Regions from separate parts of the Streptomyces sp. NPDC059866 genome, predicted to be linked through region 2. Evidence: riboswitches for the same ligand, from Rfam matches in the RefSeq annotation. Region 2 holds a riboswitch; the other holds the start of a gene.
The links. Region 2 has a riboswitch for thiamine pyrophosphate ahead of thiO (glycine oxidase ThiO). Riboswitches for the same ligand answer to the same signal wherever they lie in the genome.

Region 1: linked by a shared signal. The riboswitch ahead of ACFV7R_RS19210 (thiamine ABC transporter substrate binding subunit) and the one ahead of thiO (glycine oxidase ThiO) in region 2 are both predicted to bind thiamine pyrophosphate.

What each region holds. Positions count from the first base shown of each region.
Region 1 covers NZ_JBHWJT010000011.1:208,431-213,915, forward strand. Annotated here, with positions in the region: gene pyrH (UMP kinase) at 1-548, shown strand, start outside; gene frr (ribosome recycling factor) at 727-1,284, shown strand; gene ACFV7R_RS19200 (phosphatidate cytidylyltransferase) at 1,284-2,408, shown strand; gene rlmN (23S rRNA (adenine(2503)-C(2))-methyltransferase RlmN) at 2,740-3,846, shown strand; TPP riboswitch at 3,868-3,973, shown strand; gene ACFV7R_RS19210 (thiamine ABC transporter substrate binding subunit) at 4,053-5,135, shown strand; gene ACFV7R_RS19215 (ABC transporter permease) at 5,111-5,485, shown strand, end outside.
Region 2 covers NZ_JBHWJT010000001.1:399,868-405,352, forward strand. Annotated here, with positions in the region: gene metF (methylenetetrahydrofolate reductase [NAD(P)H]) at 1-96, opposite strand, end outside; gene thiE (thiamine phosphate synthase) at 204-860, opposite strand; gene ACFV7R_RS01850 (Rv2175c family DNA-binding protein) at 961-1,326, opposite strand; gene ACFV7R_RS01855 (NAD(P)/FAD-dependent oxidoreductase) at 1,434-2,684, opposite strand; gene ACFV7R_RS01860 (hypothetical protein) at 2,713-3,066, opposite strand; TPP riboswitch at 3,119-3,231, shown strand; gene thiO (glycine oxidase ThiO) at 3,228-4,394, shown strand; gene thiS (sulfur carrier protein ThiS) at 4,415-4,615, shown strand; gene ACFV7R_RS01875 (thiazole synthase) at 4,619-5,413, shown strand.

The DNA of each region.
Region 1 (5,485 bases), on a different contig from region 2:
TCCAGCAGCGCGGCATGGACCGGGCCCGCTCCGACTACATGGGCATGCTCGGCACCGTGATGAACTGCCTCGCCCTCCAGGACTTCCTGGAGAAGGAGGGCATCCAGTGCCGGGTGCAGACCGCCATCACCATGGGGCAGGTCGCCGAGCCGTACATCCCGCTGCGTGCCGTACGGCATCTGGAGAAGGGCCGTGTGGTCATCTTCGGCGCCGGTATGGGCATGCCGTACTTCTCCACCGACACCACCGCCGCCCAGCGTGCCCTGGAGATCGACGCCGAGGCCCTGCTGATGGGCAAGAACGGTGTGGACGGCGTCTACGACTCCGACCCGAAGGCCAACCCGGACGCCGTCAAGTTCGACTCCCTCGGCTACGGCGAGGTCATCACGCGGGACCTGAAGGTCGCCGACGCCACTGCCATCACGCTGTGCCGCGACAACAAGCTTCCGATCGTGGTCTTCGAGCTTCTGAAGGAGGGCAATATCGCCCGCGCCGTCAAGGGTGAGAAGATCGGCACGCTGGTGGGTGACCAAGCCGGCCGGGACTGACCGGTGCCTCCGTCGCGGGAGGACACCTGTCCGAGGGACGGAGGGAACGGACCCTGGCCAGGGGATGGACAATGACCTGCCGGTCGGGAACCGTGCAGGAAGAAGACGCGACGCAGCCGGCCGCCGGCCCCGACGAGGAACCGCAGCCGGGCCTACTCAAGACACGCAGGAGCAAGTGGTGATCGAAGAGACCCTCCTCGAGGCCGAGGAGAAGATGGAGAAGGCCGTCGTGGTCGCCAAGGAGGACTTCGCCGCGATCCGCACCGGCCGTGCGCACCCGGCGATGTTCAACAAGATCGTGGCCGACTACTACGGCGCGCCGACGCCGATCAACCAGCTGGCTTCGTTCTCCGTGCCGGAGCCGCGCATGGCGGTCGTGACCCCGTTCGACAAGAGCGCGCTGCGCAATATCGAGCAGGCGATCCGCGACTCCGACCTCGGCGTCAACCCGAGCAACGACGGCAACATCATCCGGGTGGTGTTCCCCGAGCTCACCGAGGAGCGCCGCCGCGAGTACATCAAGGTCGCCAAGGGCAAGGGCGAGGACGCCAAGGTGTCCATCCGCTCCGTCCGCCGCAAGGCCAAGGACGCCATCGACAAGCTGATCAAGGACGGCGAGATCGGCGAGGACGAGGGCCGCCGTGCGGAGAAGGAGCTCGACGACACCACGCACAAGTACGTCGCTCAGGTGGACGAGCTCCTCAAGCACAAGGAAGCTGAGCTGCTCGAGGTCTGATGAACGACTCTTCCTGGGGAGCGCCGTCGCACGCCGGGTACTGGGCGCCGTCCGACGGGGGACCGGTCCCGGGGGCCGCCCCGGCGGGTCCCACGTACGATGCGCACAACGCGCAGCAGACTCGCCCCATGCCCATCGTGCCCGACGTGTCCGCCCACGGCGGAGACCAGGACGACGACCGGGGGGCCGCTCGGCTGGGTGGCCCCTTGTTCCGAGACGAGAGCCCGACGGCGCAGCCCCATCCGGCGATGCCGCAGAATCCGGAGCCCATGCACGACGCCCCACAGCCGGCGCCCGCACCGCAGAAGAAGAGCGCGGGCCGCGACCTGGGCGCCGCGATAGGGGTCGGAGTCGGACTCGGCGCGGTGATCGTCGCGTCTCTGTTCATCGTCAAGGCGGTGTTCGTCGGGGTCGTCGCGGTCGCCGTCGTGGTGGGCCTGTGGGAGCTGACCAAACGGCTCGACGAGCGCAAGGGCATCAAGGCGCCGATCGTGCCGCTCGCGGTGGGTGGCGCGGCGATGGTCGTCGCCGGGTATGTGCGTGGGGCCGAGGGCGCCTGGGTGGCGATGGCGCTCACCGCGCTCGCGGTGCTGGTCTGGCGGATGACGGAACCGCCGGAGGGTTATCTCAAGGACGTCACGGCGGGGGTCTTCGCGGCCTTCTACGTGCCGTTCCTCGCGACGTTCGTCGCGATGATGCTGACGGCCGAGGACGGTCCGCGCCGGGTCTTCATGTTCCTGCTGCTGACGGTCGTCAGCGACACGGGTGCGTACGCCGTCGGCTGGCGCTTCGGCCGGCACAAGCTCGCCCCGCGCATCAGCCCCGGCAAGACCCGTGAGGGGCTGCTCGGCGCGGTCAGCTTCGCCATGGTGGCGGGTGCGTTGTGCATGCAGTTCCTGATCGACGACGGCATGTGGTGGCAGGGTCTGCTGCTCGGCCTCGCGGTCGCGGCGAGTGCCACGCTGGGCGACCTCGGCGAGTCGATGATCAAGCGGGACCTCGGCATCAAGGACATGGGCACGCTGCTGCCGGGCCACGGCGGCATCATGGACCGACTGGACTCGCTGTTGCCGACGGCTCCGGTGGTGTGGCTGTTGCTGGTGCTGTTCGTGGGGTCCGGCTGACCGCCGTCCCCTCATGCGGAGGCCCGCTGCCCTCGTGGGTGGCGGGCCGTTTCCGTACCTCGGGTGGTCGCCGGCGCGGGGAGGGTTGCGTGGTGTCGATACCGTTTGCCGGCATGAGCGGCAGAGCCGAGCCCCGGACGCGGCCGTGCCGTTGGTGCGGTACGCCGGTCCCGCAGCCGCGCCGGTGGTGGCGCAGACGGCGATACTGCAGTAAGGCACACCGTCGCAGGTACCGCGCTGTTGCGGCGATCGCGCGGTTCCTCGACAGCCTGTAGGCCGCTCTACGCCGGGGAAATCGCTTCCCCAGTCGATCTGCGACACTGGTACAGCCATGCCTAAGCCCGGAGAACTCACTTTCGTCGCCCCGCGCGGAGCCAAGAAGCCGCCGCGGCACCTTGCCGATCTCACGCCTGCCGAGCGCAGGGAAGCCGTGACCGAGATCGGCGAGAAGCCGTTTCGTGCCAAGCAGCTCTCGCAGCACTACTTCGCGCGGTACGCGCACGACCCGGAGCAGTGGACCGACATCCCGGCCGGGTCCCGCGGGAAGCTGCGGGAAGCGTTGCTGCCCGAGCTGATGACGGTCGTACGGCATCTGTCGACCGATGCCGACACCACCCGCAAGACGCTGTGGCGGCTGTTCGACGGGACGCTCGTCGAGTCGGTGCTGATGCGGTACCCGGACCGGGTGACCATGTGCATCAGCTCGCAGGCCGGCTGCGGGATGAACTGCCCGTTCTGTGCGACCGGGCAGGCGGGGCTGGACCGGAATCTGTCCACCGCCGAGATCGTGCACCAGATCGTGGACGGGATGCGGGCGCTGCGGGACGGCGAGATTCCCGGCGGTCCCGCGCGGCTGTCGAACATCGTCTTCATGGGCATGGGCGAGCCCCTCGCCAACTACAAGCGCGTCGTCGGCGCGATCCGCGCCCTCACCGACCCCGAGCCGGACGGGCTCGGGCTGTCGCAGCGCGGGATCACCGTGTCGACCGTCGGACTGGTGCCGGCGATCCACCGCTTCGCCGACGAGGGCTTCAAGTGCCGACTGGCCATCTCGCTGCACGCCCCCGACGACGAGCTGCGTGACACCCTCGTCCCCGTCAACACGCGGTGGAAGGTGCGGGAAGTCCTCGACGCCGGGTGGGAGTACGCGGCCAAGTCGGGGCGACGGCTGTCCATCGAGTACGCGCTCATCCGGGACATCAACGACCAGGCCTGGCGCGGTGACCGGCTCGGCCGGCTGCTCAAGGGCAGGCCCGTGCACGTGAATCTGATCCCGCTGAACCCGACGCCGGGCTCGAAGTGGACGGCCTCACGGCCGGAGGACGAGAAGGCGTTCGTCGAGGCCATCGCCGCGCACGGCGTGCCGGTGACCGTCCGGGACACCCGAGGTCAGGAGATCGACGGGGCGTGTGGTCAGCTGGCGGCCACCGAGCGGTAGTCTGACGCCGTACACATCTTCATATTCCGACAGGGGAGCGCCACAGCGCTGAGAGTGCGGGACAGTCCGCAGACCCTCTGAACCTCGCCCAGGTCATTCTGGGTAGGGAGATCGGTCGTCACTCAAGCTGTTGCGCCCTGCCCGGGAGCCGTCCGAAGGTCCCCGGGCAGGGCCGCGTCTCTTCCTGGTCAGCCAGGAGGAAATCGGTGAGCAACACCAGGAAGTTCACAGCCGTGGTCGTCGGGCTGGGCCTCGTCACGCTGTCCGCGTGCGGGTCCTCCGAGTCCGGCAGCGGGGGCTCCGGGGACTCCAAGACGGTCACCCTCGTCAGCCACGACTCGTGGGCCGTGTCCAAGGGCGTGCTGGCGGACTTCGAGAAGCAGTCCGGCTACACGGTGAAGGTCCTCAAGGACGGCGACGCCGGACAGGCCGTCAACAAGGCGATCCTGACCAAGGACAACCCGCAGGGCGACGTCTTCTTCGGCGTCGACAACACACTGCTGTCCCGCGCCCTCGACAACGGCCTCTTCCAGCCGTACGAGGCCAAGGACGCCGACCTCGTCCTGCCCGAGTACCGGGTCGACCAGGACAAGCACCGGGTCACGCCCGTCGACACCGGAGACATCTGCGTCAACTACGACAAGGCCTACTTCACCGAACACAAGCTGGACCCGCCGCAGTCCTTCGACGACCTGACCAAGCCCGCGTACAAGAACCTCCTGGTCACCGAGAACGCCGCCACCTCCTCGCCCGGCCTCGGCTTCCTGCTCGGTACCGCCGCGAAGTACGGCGACGGAGGGTGGCCGGACTACTGGAAGAAGCTCAAGGCCAACGGTGTGAAGGTCGTCGACGGCTGGGAGCAGGCGTACTACGAGGAGTTCTCGGGTTCCTCGAGCGGCCGGAAGGCCGGCGGCGACCGGCCGCTCGTCGTGTCGTACGCCTCCTCCCCGCCCGCCGAGGTCGTCTTCGCCGACCCGAAGCCGAAGACCGCGCCGACCGGGGTCGCGACCGGTACCTGCTTCCGGCAGATCGAGTACGCGGGGCTGCTGAGCAACGCGCGGAACACCGAGGGCGGCAAGGCGCTGCTCGACTTCCTGCTCACCAAGGAGTTCCAGGACGACATGCCGCTCAACATGTTCGTCTACCCCGTGCGGGAGGCCGCCCAGGTGCCGGAGGAGTTCGTGAAGTACGGGCCGCAGGCCGAGGATCCGCAGACCATGGACCCGGCCGAGATCGCCGCCAACCGCGACCAGTGGGTCAAGTCGTGGACCTCGCTCGTACTGAAGTAGCCCCGAGGAAGCGCGTCACGAAGGGCGGCGCGGCACGCCTCGGGCTCATCGCACTGCCCGTCGCGTTCTTCGCCGTCTTCTTCGCCTACCCCGTGGCAGCGATCGTCGCCCGCGGGCTGAAGGCCGACGGGGGCTGGCAGCTCGGCAGGATCGCGGACGTCCTCACACAGTCGGACATCCGCCATGTGCTGTGGTTCACCACCTGGCAGGCGCTCGCCTCGACCGCGCTGACGCTGCTGGTCGCGCTGCCCGGTGCGTATGTCTTCGCCCGCTTCGACTTCCCCGGCAAGCACCTCCTGCGGGCCGTGGTGACCGTGCCGTTCGTGCTGCCCACGGTGGTCGTCGGGTCG
Region 2 (5,485 bases):
GTAGAACTCGAACGAGTACGTCGTCTTGCCGGTGGCGAGCATGTCGCGCACGGTACGTGCGCGATCAGTCCTGGTGGATGCGGTTCCGAGGGCCATACGGGCAGGTTAGCCAGGGGGCGGCGGTCCCCCAACCGGATGCCGCAAATTTGCCCGATTTGTCGGCTTGTTGTCCATCCCTTGGACACCTTGGACAAACGTGCGTGTCACGCCTGTCGCAGCCGCTTGGCGAACTCCGCCGCGGCCGCACCAGGGTCGTCCGCCTCCGTGATGGCCCGGACGACCACGACCCGGCGGGCGCCCGCGTCGAGCACCTGGTCGAGGTTGCCGAGGTCGATGCCGCCGATGGCGAACCAGGGGCGGTCGGTGCCGAGCCCCGCCGTGTACCGCACCAGGTCGAGGCCGGGGGCGTGGCGGCCGGGCTTGGTGGGGGTCGGCCAGCAGGGGCCGGTGCAGAAGTAGTCCACACCGTCCTGGACGGCGGCCGCGGCGGCCTCGGACTCCGCGTGCGTGGAACGGCCTATGAGGATGCCGTCGCCGAGGATCGCCCGGGCGGCGGGGACGGGGAGATCGCCCTGGCCGAGGTGGAGTACGTCCGAGCCGGCGGCGTGCGCGACATCCGCGCGGTCGTTGACCGCGAGGAGCCTGCCGTGCCGGGCGCAGGCCTCGGCGAACATCTTCAGGTGCTCCAGCTCCTCGGCCGCCTCCATGCCCTTGTCGCGCAGCTGCACGATGTCGACCCCGCCCGCCAGGACCGCGTCCAGGAACTCCGGCAGATCACCTTGGCGCTTGCGCGCGTCCGTGCACAGGTACACCCGGGCGTCGGCGAGCCTGGCGCGGGCGGTGGCGGCGGTGGCGGTCATGTGTCCCCCGTTGTGGGTGGCGTACGGGCTGCGGGTGAGCGTGCTGGACAGCGGCCGTGGCCTGCGCGCGCCGCGGCCCGTACGCCGGACGGTTTTCGGATCAGACGGCGAGCGCCTGGGCGCGGCGCTTCACCTCCGTGCCGCGATTCTCGCTCAGCGCCTGTGCGGGGGTGCCGGGCAGGGTCGGATCGGGGGTGAACAGCCACTCCAGCATCTCTTCGACCGTGAAGCCGTCGTCCCGCAGGAGCGTCAGGGTTCCGGAGAGGCCCTTGACGACCTTGTCCCCGTCGATGAAGGCGGCGGGGACGTGCAGCGCGCGGTTCTCGCCGCGGCGTACGGCGATGAGCTGGCCGTCCTTGACCAGCTGCCGCACGCGCGTCACCTCGACACCGAGCTTTTCGGCGATGTCGGGAAGGGTGAGCCAGGCGGGGACGAGAGCGTCGATCTTTGTGTCAATCTCGGTCACGGAAACCAGCCTGCCATCCCCCACTGACAGTCGGAAGCCGGACCGGTCCGACCTGGGGCGACGGACCACTGGGACGGACCGGGAGCAAGGGGCCGTCCGGGCGGTGCCTACGACGGCTGCGCCACCGCCGATTTCAGCGGCCGCGCCGGGTCCGCCAGCAGTTCCGGGTTCATCGGTGCGCCGGCCTCGATCAGCCGTCGCCCCTGGGCCAGATCCCTCGGGCGGCCCACCGCCAGCAGGGCGACGAGCCGGTTCTCGCGCAGCCAGCAGACGGTCCAGGCGGGGCCGGACGGGTCGCCGCGCCATACGGTGCGGTCGGCGGACGTGTGGTGGCCGGCGTACTGGACGAAGCGGCCGAACTGCTCGGACCAGAAGTACGGCACCGGGTCGTAGACCACCGGGGCCTCGCCGGTCGCCTCGCCGATGATGTTCGCGGCCACCGTACGAGGGCCCTGCAGGGCGTTGTCCCAGTGGTGGACCAGAAGGCGCTCGCCATATCTTCCCGAAGGGAAGGAGGCGCAGTCGCCCACCGCGTAGACGTCCGGCGCGGAGGTGCGCAGGTGCTGGTCGGCCACGACCTCGCCGTATGCGCCGAGCTCGATGCCGGCGCCGGTGAGCCAGGCGGTGGCGGGCCGGGCGCCGATACCGACCACGACCGCCCCGGCGGGCAGCCGCGAACCGTCGTCGAGCACGACCGCGCCGGGCTCGACCCGCGCCACGCGCGCGTGCGTGCGCAGTACGGCACCGCTGTCCGCGTACCAGTCCGCCATCGGCGCGGCGACCTCGGCGGGCAGCGCCCCGGCGAGCGGGCGGTCCGCGGCCTCCACGACCGTCACGGCGCAGCCCGCCTCGCGCGCGGCCGTGGCGAACTCCGCGCCGATCCAGCCCGCGCCGACGACGACGATGTCGTGCCGGCGGGCGAGCACGGGCCGCAGCCGCTCGGCGTCGTCCAGGGTGCGCAGCAGATGCACGCCGGGGACGCCCTCCGCGCCCGGCAGCGTGATCGGTTCGGCACCGGTCGCGAGGACCAGGACGTCGTACGGCACCGGCCCGGCGGCCGTGTCGAGCTCGTGCTCGTCGGGGCGGACGCCGAGGACCTCGCGCCCGAGGTGCAGCTCGATGTCGAGCGCCTCGAAGTCGACGTCGAAGGCGGAGCCCTCCGCCGTGCCGAGCAGGACGGCCTTGGACAGCGGCGGACGGTCGTACGGCTGGTGGGGCTCGGCGCCGATCAGCGTCACCGTGCCGGTGAAGCCCTGTTCCCGCAGGGCGACCGCGGTCTGCACACCGGCCATGCCCGCACCGACCACGACCACGCGCCGCGGCTGCGACAGCCCCGTCTCCTGCGTCTGCTCGCTCACCTGATCACCATAGTCAACTGACTTTCTGTCAGTCAGCGGTGGGTTCGGTGACCTGCTCCACAACGCTCGTCCCGTTGCCCTGCTGCGACTCCCACTCCCAGGTCTCCTCCAGCCGCACCCGCCCGTCGGGCAGCTCGACGACCCTGGACTCGCAGTGCCCCGAGGACGTCGTCCCGTCCTGCTTGAGCTGCACGTACCGGAAGTCGAGCAGGTCGCCCTCCCGGGTCCCCACCAGGTACCCGCGCACGACGTCGCCGCCCGCGTACTCGGCCCAGATCTCCCCGTCCTGCTCGTGGTACGTGAACCGGGTGCGGGTACCGACCTGACCCGGTGCCTGGTCGGCTACGGGGGCGAGGACGAGGCCGTCGAGCGAGCTGGGCATGACAACAGGCTCCCTTACAGAGGCGTGGATGCAGAGGCTAGGGTGGCCAACGTAGAGCACTCGCGGGAGCCCGGACGCACCGGGCTGAGAGGGAGGCTGGCGGCCTCCGACCGTACGAACCTGATCCGGGTCATGCCGGCGAAGGGAGGGGCGCAGCGCCCGTGTCGTCATCCACACGTACGTCAGACGTCCTCGTCATCGGGGGCGGAATCATCGGTCTGGTCACGGCCTGGCGGGCCGCGCAACGCGGCTTCGCGACCGCCGTCGTGGACCCCGAACCCGGCGGCGGGGCCGCCCAGGTGGCGGCGGGCATGCTGGCCGCCGTCACGGAACTGCACTACGGCGAGCAGACCCTGCTCGGCCTGAACCTGGCCTCGGCCCGCCGCTATCCGGACTTCGCGGCCGAGCTCACCGACCTCACCGGCCACGACCTCGGCTACCGCCGGTGCGGCACGCTCGCCGTCGCCCTGGACGCCGACGACCGCGCCCATCTGCGGGAACTGCACGCCCTGCAACGGCAGTCGGGCCTGGACTCCGAGTGGCTGTCCGGGCGGGACTGCCGGCGCCTGGAGCCGATGCTCGCACCCGGTGTGCGGGGCGGGCTGCGGGTCGACGGCGACCACCAGATCGACCCGCGGCGGCTCACGGGGGCGCTGGTGGCCGCGTGCGAGCGGGCGGGCGTGGTCTTCCACCGGGAGTGGGCGGAAAGGCTCGTGGTCGTACGGGACCGGGCCGCGGGGGTCGTCACACGCGCGGGCACCGAGCTGGCCGCCGGGCAGGTGGTCCTGGCCGCGGGGAGCCTCAGCGGGCGGCTCGCGGGTGTCCCGAACGCCGTCCTGCCTCCGGTACGGCCCGTGAAGGGGCAGGTGCTGCGGCTGACCGTGCCGCAGCGGTACGCGCCGTTCCTGAGCCGGACCGTGCGCGCGGTCGTCCGCGGCAGCCATGTCTATCTGGTGCCGCGCGAGAGCGGCGAGCTGGTCGTCGGGGCGACCAGTGAGGAGCTCGGCTGGGACACGACGGTCACGGCCGGGGGCGTGTACCAGCTGCTGCGGGACGCGCACGAGCTGGTGCCCGGCCTCACCGAGCTGCCGCTGACCGAGACGCGGGCCGGACTGCGCCCCGGCTCGCCCGACAACGCGCCCCTGCTCGGACCGACCGGGCTGGACGGACTGCTGCTGGCCACCGGGCACTACCGCAACGGCGTCCTGCTGACTCCCGTCACCGGCGACGTCATGGCGCATCTGCTCACCACCGGCGAACTCCCGGACGTGGCCCGCCCCTTCACCCCGAAACGCTTCAGCGCAGTACTCACGGAGCAGCCCGCATGAACATCCATGGAGCAGCCGGCATGACCATCTCCGTCAACGGCGAGCCGCGCGAGGTCGAGCCCGGCACGGCTCTCGACGTCCTGGTGAAGACCCTCACGGCAGCCCCCTCCGGAGTGGCCGCCGCCCTCAACGAAACCGTCGTCCCGCGCGCGCAGTGGCCGACCACACCCCTCTCCGAGGGGGACCGTGTCGAAGTCCTCACCGCCGTCCAAGGAGGCTGACCCATGGCCGACGATCCCTTTGTCCTGGGTGGTACGACCTTCACGTCCCGGCTGATCATGGGCACCGGGGGTGCGCCCAGCCTCGACGTGCTGGAGCGGGCGCTGGTGGCTTCCGGAACGGAGCTGACCACGGTGGCCATGCGGCGGGTGAATCCCGATGTGCACGGGTCCGTGCTGTCGGTGCTGGACCGGCTGGGGATTCGGGTGCTGCCGAACACCGCGGGGTGTTTCACCGCGGGTGAGGCCGTGCTCACGGCCCGGCTGGCGCGGGAGGCGCTCGGGACGGAGCTGGTCAAGCTGGAGGTCATCGCCGACGAGCGGACGCTGCTGCCGGATCCGATCGAGCTGCTGGAGGCGGCGGAGACGCTGGTGGACGACGGGTTCATGGTGCTGCCGTACACGAACGACGATCCCGTGCTGGCGCGGAAGCTTCAGGACGTGGGCTGTGCCGCGATCATGCCGCTGGGATCGCCGATCGGGTCGGGGCTCGGGATTCGCAATCCGCACAACTTCCAGTTGATCGTGGAGCACGCGCGTGTGCCGGTGATTCTGGATGCGGGGGCCGGTACGGCGTCGGACGCGGCGTTCGCGATGGAGCTGGGGTGCGCGGGTGTGATGCTCGCCTCGGCCGTGACGCGGGCGCAGGAGCCGGTGCTGATGGCGGACGCCATGCGGCATGCCGTGGAGGCGGGGCGGCTGGCGTTCCGGGCGGGGCGGATTCCACGACGGCACTTCGCGGAGGCGTCCTCTCCTGTGGAGGGGATCGCTGCGCTGGATCCTGAGCGGCCCGCGTTCTAGGTTCGTGGGTTGCGTCACAGGTGCGCTTCAAGTGGGCCCGCAACAGGGCTGAACGGGGGCGGCGTGTCGGTG